One region of the Pseudomonas sp. FG6 genome, then DNA from elsewhere that is predicted to be linked to it. Evidence: predicted binding sites of a transcription regulator. Region 1 holds the regulator's gene; the other holds the start of a gene.

What was found. Region 1 encodes FliA, which starts transcription of late flagellar genes. Its sites were predicted from a motif close to CTAAAGTTTNNNNNNNNNNNGCCGNTAA; they were not measured.
Region 2: a site for FliA is predicted at 1,854-1,881, ahead of flgM (flagellar biosynthesis anti-sigma factor FlgM). Genes of this name have one in related genera too.

Annotation. Positions count from the first base shown of each region.
Region 1 is NZ_JBMDJD010000017.1:83,113-87,320, forward strand. It holds gene flhF (flagellar biosynthesis GTPase FlhF) at 1-1,288, shown strand, start outside; gene fleN (flagellar synthesis regulator FleN) at 1,403-2,233, shown strand; gene fliA (RNA polymerase sigma factor FliA) at 2,230-2,973, shown strand; gene ACODSJ_RS13485 (chemotaxis response regulator CheY) at 3,141-3,512, shown strand; gene ACODSJ_RS13490 (protein phosphatase CheZ) at 3,531-4,208, shown strand, end outside.
Region 2 is NZ_JBMDJD010000051.1:11,217-15,424, reverse strand. It holds gene ACODSJ_RS23020 (MFS transporter) at 1-89, shown strand, start outside; gene ACODSJ_RS23015 (flagellar brake protein) at 146-892, opposite strand; gene ACODSJ_RS23010 (flagella synthesis protein FlgN) at 984-1,451, opposite strand; gene flgM (flagellar biosynthesis anti-sigma factor FlgM) at 1,500-1,817, opposite strand; gene flgA (flagellar basal body P-ring formation chaperone FlgA) at 1,989-2,753, opposite strand; gene ACODSJ_RS22995 (chemotaxis protein CheV) at 2,976-3,902, shown strand; gene cheR (protein-glutamate O-methyltransferase CheR) at 3,956-4,208, shown strand, end outside.

The DNA of each region.
Region 1 (4,208 bases):
GCTGGGCGCTGAAGCCGCCATCATCGGTAATCGCCGGATCGCCGGCGGTGTCGAGTTGACTGCGGCCCTGGATTACAAGTTGTCGGCGCTGGCCCCACGTGTTCCGAACATGGAGCTCGAGGATGAGCTGCGCAAGACCCAGTCGCGCATCGCCAGCGCCCAGGCCGAACTGAGCCTGCGCAGCAGCGAAGGCGAGGCCGCTGCGGGCACCAATCGTCAATTGTTCGCCGGTCAGCCGCTGACTGCCGGCCTGCCGCTGACGGCTGCCGAACCCCTGGTCGAGCAGGTCCAGGCCGAACCGCGTCGTCCGCAACCTGAGCCTGCAGCACCGGCCCGAGGTGTCGATCCGCGTGCCCTGGACTCGATGCGCTTCGAACTCAACAGCCTGCGCGAACTGATGGAAGTCCAGTTGGGCTCCCTGGCCTGGAACCAGTTGCAAGGTAGCCGGCCGGCGCAAGCCAACCTGTGGCGCCGCCTGCAACGCATCGGTCTGTCCGGCCCGTTGTCCCGGGACCTGCTGGCGTTGATCAACGGCATCGAAGAACCTCGCCAGGCCTGGCGCATGTTGCTGGCCCACCTGGCGCGCATGATCGCTACCCCGGAAGTCGAGCCGCTGGAAGAGGGCGGAGTGATTGCCATGGTCGGCCCTGCCGGCATGGGCAAGACCACCACCCTGGCCAAGCTCGCCGCCCGTTATGTACTCAAGTACGGTGCCCAGAGCATTGCCCTGGTGAGCATGGACAGCTTCCGCATCGGTGCCCAGGAGCAACTCAAGACGCTGGGCCGCATCCTCAATGTGTCGGTGACCCATGTGGATCCGGGCCAATCCCTGGCCCAGGCGCTGGAGCCGTTGCTGCGCAAACGTGTTGTGCTGATCGATACCGCCGGCCTGCAAGCCAGCGATCCAGCCCTGCGCATGCAGCTCGAAAGCCTGGCCGGCCGCGGTATCAAGTCAAAAAATTATCTCGTGTTGGCAACCACCAGCCAGAAACAGGTTCTAACCGCCGCCTACCACAGCTACAAACGCTGCGGGCTAGCCGGCTGCATCCTGACTAAGCTGGACGAAACGGCAAGCCTGGGCGAGGTGTTGAGCCTGGCCATCGGTCATGAACTGCCGGTGGCTTACCTGACCGACGGGCCGCGGATCCCGGATGATTTGCATCTGCCGCGCCGTCATCAACTGGTCAGTCGTGCCGTGAGTGTGCAAATGCAGGAAGAACCCAGCGAAGAAGCCATGGCTGACATGTTCGCTGATATTTACCACAGTCCAACCAAACAGGTCGGCTGAGGTAATATGAATATTTTTTGTACCTACATCGATGGTCTGCCATGCATTGTTCCGTGTGTGAACGCGCAGCCAGTAATGTGGCCTCCGTCTAAGAAGACAAGGTAAAGAACGAACATGGGCAGCATGCATCCCGTACAGGTGATCGCGGTGACCGGCGGCAAAGGTGGCGTCGGCAAGACTAACGTGTCAGTGAACTTGTCCCTGGCTCTGGCAGAGCTTGGCCGACGGGTCATGCTACTGGACGCCGACCTGGGCCTGGCGAACGTCGACGTGCTATTGGGGCTGACCCCCAAACGCACGTTGGCGGACGTGATCGAGGGCCGCTGTGAACTGCGCGACGTGCTGCTGCAGGGGCCTGGCGGGATTCGCATCGTGCCGGCCGCCTCTGGCACCCAGAGCATGGTTCATCTGTCTCCGGCTCAGCACGCAGGCCTGATCCAGGCCTTCAGCGACATTGGCGACAATCTCGATGTGCTGGTGATCGACACCGCTGCCGGCATCGGCGATTCGGTGGTCAGCTTCGTCCGCGCGGCCCAGGAAGTACTGCTGGTGGTCTGCGACGAGCCTACCTCGATCACCGATGCCTACGCCCTGATCAAGCTGTTGAATCGCGACTACGGCATGAACCGCTTCCGAGTCCTGGCCAACATGGCGCAGAGCCCGCAGGAAGGGCGCAACCTGTTTGCCAAGCTGACGAAGGTCACGGACCGTTTCCTGGACGTCGCCCTGCAATACGTCGGCGCAGTGCCTTACGACGAAAGCGTGCGCAAGGCCGTCCAGAAGCAACGTGCCGTCTATGAAGCTTTCCCACGTTCCAAATGTGCACTGGCGTTCAAGGCGATCGCCCAGAAGGTCGATACCTGGCCGCTGCCGGCCAACCCGCGCGGGCATCTGGAATTTTTCGTCGAGCGTCTCGTGCAACAAACAGCAGGGCCCGTGTTATGACAGCCAGCAGTTACAACCATCTCTACAAGAAATCGGCACGGGACGCCCAATACGAGTTGATCGAGCGTTACGCACCACTGGTCAAGCGAATCGCCTATCACTTGCTGGCCCGGTTGCCGGCCAGCGTGCAGGTCGAGGACCTGATCCAGGCGGGCATGATTGGCCTGCTCGAGGTTTCGAGCAAATACGACGCGAGCAAAGGGGCCAGTTTCGAGACCTATGCCGGTATCCGCATTCGTGGCGCGATGCTCGACGAGGTCCGCAAGGGTGACTGGGCGCCGCGTTCGGTGCACCGCAATACCCGCATGGTCAGCGACGCGATCCGTGCAATTGAAGCGAAAACCGGGCGCGACGCTAAAGATCATGAGGTTGCGGCCGAACTCCAATTGAGTCTCGATGATTATTACGGGATTTTGAACGATACCTTGGGCAGTCGCCTGTTCAGTTTCGACGACCTGTTGCAGGACGGCGAACACGAAGGGCTGCACGAGGATGGCGCGAGTGCTCACATGGAGCCGGCGCGTGACCTGGAAGACGAACGCTTCCAGAGTGCGCTGGCGGATGCGATTGCCAATTTGCCGGAGCGTGAGCGACTGGTCTTGGCGCTGTACTACGACGAAGAGCTGAACCTCAAGGAAATCGGTGAGGTCCTGGGGGTCAGCGAATCGCGGGTCAGCCAGTTACACAGCCAGTGCGCGGCCCGCTTGCGGGGGCGTTTGGGGGAGTGGCGAGCGCGTTGATGGCAGTGTTGGGGCGCTGCGAACGAGGTTGGCCTGGCGTGCGCTGTACCAGTCCTTGTCTGTCGTGTTCCATACCGTTGTCGAGCGTTGTGCCGGATTGATTGAAATGGCGCGCCCAGGTTGCTGGACGCGTTTAAGACTGTTTGGAGGTCGAATTGGACAAGAACATGAAAATCCTCATCGTTGATGATTTCTCAACGATGCGGCGGATCATAAAAAACCTGTTGCGTGACCTTGGGTTCACCAACACGGCCGAAGCAGATGACGGGATCACTGCGCTCCCGATGTTGCACAGCGGCAATTTCGATTTCCTGGTCACCGACTGGAACATGCCTGGCATGACCGGTATCGACTTGCTGCGCCAGGTACGTGCCGACGACAAACTCAAGCACCTTCCGGTGCTGATGGTCACTGCCGAAGCCAAGCGCGAGCAGATCATCGAAGCGGCCCAGGCCGGTGTGAACGGCTATGTGGTCAAACCCTTCACGGCCCAGGCGTTGAAAGAGAAGATCGAAAAAATCTTCGAACGCATCGGTTAACGGCGCCACGGGGGAGCTATGGAGCATAACGAATCTTCAATGGGCGATTTCGAATTGACCCTGAAAAAACATGCCCGCGAACTCGTCGACAGCCTTGAAAAAGGCCGTTTCGGCGATGCTGTTCAAATGATCCATGAGCTCAACCAGACCCGTGACCGCGGTCTGTATCTGGAAGTCGGCAAGCTGACGCGTGAACTGCACAGCGCGATTGTCAATTTCCAGATCGACCCGCACATGCCGCAGGCCGAGGAAGTCTCGCAGATCACTGACGCCACCGAGCGTCTGGGTTACGTGGTCAGACTGACCGAAGCTGCGGCCAACCGCACCATGGACCTGGTGGAAAGCGCAACGCCGCTGGTCAACGGCCTGGGTGAAGAAGCCCAGGCCTTGAGCGCCGACTGGGGACGTTTCATGCGTCGTGAAGTCGGTGCTGAAGAATTCCGGGAGCTGGCCCGTCGGGTCGACGGTTTCCTGGCGCGCAGCAGCGCCGATAACCGCGCCGTGGCCGGCAACCTCAACGACATTCTGCTGGCCCAGGACTACCAAGACCTGACCGGTCAGGTGATCAAGCGCGTGACCCAGCTGGTCACCGAAGTCGAAAGCAATTTGCTCAAGCTCGTGCTCATGGCCAGTCAGGTGGACCGCTTTGCGGGCATCGAACATGACCGTGCGGCAATACTCGCTGAAAAAGATCCA
Region 2 (4,208 bases), on a different contig from region 1:
CCCCGCTCGACGCTGAGACTGACCCTGAATCCATGGCTGAAACCGAAGCTGTGGCGCAGGCTGAGGGCGCAGACCACGAAAAGCCTTGAACCGGGCATAAAAAAACGGGCAGTCCCGCAAGGGCTGCCCGTTTTTTATGGGGGTGTCAGAAGTCGTCTTTATCGAAGCGACGGGCTTCGCGTTGCAACTGGTAAACGAAGCGCTCCACCTGCCGCTGTACCAGGCCACTGATGTTGTGGAAGCGCACGCCGGCGAACGTGGTGTTGATCCTTTCTTCGAAGTGCAGGTAGCGCAGCTCGACCGGCGCGGTCATGTTGCCAAAGGGCAGGGCGGCGATGAAGCGCTCGTACACCTGGCCCAATTGCAGGCGCTCGGTGATGTCGCCATCGAAACGCAGTTTGCAACCGGTTGCAGAGATGTCCAGCAGCTTGCCGTCCACCGGGGACTTGAGTTTCTCGCCACCGAGCTCGACGTTCACCAGTTGCGCCAGTTTCAGGGCAGCACGGAAGGCGTTGCGACGCTGGTGGTAGACCACTTCGTCGGGCAGGGCGCCGCGATAGCAGCGACCGTCCTTGGATTCATCGATGGTCAGTTGGCCTTTGCCTTCCCAGGCGATGCGCACGCCCTCGTGGAAACCCTCGACACGGAACGGCTCGCCCGCCAACAGGAAACGCTCGCCGTCGCGGGGAATCATTTCGTCCAGGGCGAGGGCGTTGTTTTCGCGATCGACGTCCACCAGATAGCTCTGGAAGCGCTGGCTGCGTTCGTGAAAGGTGATGATCAGCGGGTCGTGGCTATCTTGCAGCATCCGCAGGTTGCCAGAGATTTCCAGGGGCGTGCTGAGGACCTTGGGGGGCTGCGGAGTATCATCCGCGTTTGAGGCATTGAACACGGGGGTCAATCTCCAGGCAAAAAACGACTACGTATGTCCGGCATTTTGCCAGCATGTATCGCGCGTTGATAGGGCGCAAGCATGGTTCGTTTCATGCCTGGCTGAGCGGGCGATGCTTGACCATCCGGGCGGTCGAGCCGCGGGCGTCATAGAGTGAAGGGATTTCCCCGCCGTTGAGAATGCGCAATTGGTTGGCCGTGGCGGCCTGCTGGACCTGGATCGACTGGCCATTGCGCGCGTTGGCGGCCTGGCACTGGGCGAGCAGATCATTGAGCGCTTTGCTCTGGGACAACAGCTGATCCCCCATCGACGACTGGCTGGCCAATTGCTCGAGGCCGTCGTGATTGGCGGGCAGGTTGAGGCTGGCGAGAATCTCGCTGCGCTTGCGGCCATGCTGGTCGAGCAAGATGATCAATGCCTGTTTCTGCGCCAGGATATTCTCCAGCAGGGGCATGTCGCGACCGTGCAGTGCCAGGGATTCGGCTTGCAGCAATTCCAGCAATTGTTGCACTGGAACAAAGTCGTCGGTGATCAGTTGCAATAAAGTCGTGTCGTGCATGGCTGGCCTTGGGTCTTAAGCGTCCAAAAGCCTGGCGCCGGCGGCGGCCTAGCGCTGGGCTTCGAAGTTGAGCAGTTTGCTGGCTACGCGGTTGCTGTCGACTTTATAGCTGCCATCGGCGATAGCTGCTTTCAACTCGGCCACACGGGCGTTGTCGACGACAGGTTGATCGCGCAGCTTGTCAGTGACCTTCTGCAACTGCTGAGCCTCATTGCTGAGGTGTACCGACTCTCCGGTGCTGACCTGTTCGGCCGGGGTAGACAGCGGCGCGGATTTGCCGGTTTCGGCGGTTTCCTTGCTGGCGCTGGTACGCGTAGTGCCTGTCAGCGGTGAAGAGCTGTTTAAACGATTGAAATCGATGACCATGGTAAAAAACCTCTGGGTATTTGGACGCTTGCCATGTTTTCGGCCATTCCCAAAATAACTTTAGGCCCATCATTCGATGAGCGTGCGCACGTCTGCGCTAGCCTTTGCATAAGGCACAGTCTAGGGAACAGCGAGGGCAAGCGCCAGCTTTCTACCCTTTCCATCTGATCGCTACATGGCCACTTCCACCTGGCCTGGGGCCATCACCTGCGCCTTGATAACCCGTTGTGAGTTAAGGTTTTTTACTCGTATCTGTTCACGCATGCCGCCATTGGACAGGGCCTCGCCCGGCATGCGCACGGCCAGGGTGCCGCTGCGGGCGGTGATGACCACCTGATCACCCTTGCGGACCACTTCGGCCTGCTCCAGGTGCACCAGGGTGACGATCTGATCGGCGACCATTGGTCGGACAAGTTTTTGCCCGATGGCCTGGTCGACGGAAGTCAGGAAGCCCTGGGTGATCTGGCTGACGTCCCGCTCGCGCAGCACCACGTCCTGAGGCTCGACGATCCCGGCCCGCTTGAGCGGACGGGTGGTGGTGACAATTTCCCGGAACAGGTGCACTTGAGCCGGTACGAACACGGTCCACGGCGCGGCGCTGTCGCAACGAACCTTGACGGTGACGCGGCCCAGGGGCGTGGCCGGGCTCTCCAGCGAAGCAGTCAATTCCTTGTCGCACATCGGCATGCGCAGGCGGGGGTCCAGCTGGTTGACTTCGATTTCGTAGCGACCTTCGGTTTGACTGGTTGCCAGGTAGTCTTCTACGGTGAATTCAAGAAAGCCCTGAGTGACGCCGATAAGGAGATCAGGCAAGGTAACCGGAGCCGCGGCAAGGGCAGGGCCGCCCGAGGTGAACAGACAGACAGCCAGCAGCGCACCGAGCCAGTGGCGGCAGTGAGTGGTCAGGCGTCGAGAAAATGTCGTTTGTGCGTTCATGCCGGTTCAATAGCAAGCCCCGTGCCGTTTAGTGATGAATGCGCGTCGGACACATTAGCGTTAGGCTCGTTACGAAAAGTCTTGAGACGAAGGTCAGGCAAGGCGAAAACAGCCGAGGAAGCGCAGTGTACTGGAGTACATGAGCATTCCGAGGCTGTTTTCAACGCAGCATGAACGAGTCTCAAGGCTTTTCGTACAGAGCCGTTAGGTAGGAGTCAGGGCATGGCGGGAGTAATGGATTCGGTAAACCAGCGCACGCAGTTGGTCGGTCAGAATCGCCTGGAGCTGTTGCTGTTCCGTCTTGACGGCCAGCAAATGTATGGGATCAACGTGTTCAAGGTCCGTGAGGTGCTGCAATGCCCCAAGCTGACCCTGATGCCCAAGTCCAGCCCCGTTGTGTGCGGTGTGGCGAATATCCGGGGTGCGACCATTCCGATTCTCGATCTGGCGATGGCCACCGGTTCCGGTGGGTTGCTGGACCAGAGCAATCCGTTTGTGATCATCACCGAGTACAACACCAAGACCCAGGGTTTCCTGGTGCGCTCGGTGGAGCGCATCGTCAACATGAACTGGGAAGAGATTCATCCACCACCCAAGGGCACCGGTCGCGACCACTACCTGACGGCAGTGACGCGGGTCGACAACCAACTGGTGGAAATCATCGACGTGGAGAAAATCCTCGCCGAAGTGGCGCCGACCCCGGAAACGATTTCCGTGGGTGTGGTGGATGCCGAAACGCAGCACAAGGCGGTGTCTATGCGGGTGCTGACCGTCGATGACTCGTCGGTGGCGCGCAAGCAGGTGACCCGTTGCCTGCAAACGATCGGCGTCGACGTGGTGGCGCTGAACGACGGACGGCAAGCCCTGGATTACCTGCGCAAGCTGGTCGACGAGGGCAAGAGGCCGGAAGAGGAGTTCCTGATGATGATCTCCGACATCGAAATGCCGGAGATGGACGGGTACACGCTGACGTCGGAGATCCGCAGCGACCCGCGTATGCAGAAGCTGCACATCATCTTGCATACGTCATTGTCCGGGGTCTTCAACCAGGCGATGGTCAAGAAGGTCGGTGCCGATGACTTCTTGGCGAAGTTCCGGCCCGATGACCTGGCGTCCCGGGTTGTCGAGCGGATCAAGGCAGCAGAATAAAGGTCGGGCGCGTGGTGCGCCCGGCAAGTCAACACAATGAAAGAGGCGGTATCTTGTCTACGGGTAATTTAGATTTCGAACAGTTCCGGGTCTTCCTGGAAAAAGCCTGTGGCATCTTGCTGGGTGAGAACAAGCAGTACCTGGTGTCGAGCCGTCTCAACAAGTTGATGGAGCAACAGGGCCTCAAGACGTTGGGCGAGCTGGTACAGCGTATCCAGAGCCAGCCACGCAGCGGCTTGCGCGAGATGGTGGTGGACGCGATGACCACCAACGAGACCCTATGGTTTCGCGACACCTACCCCTTCG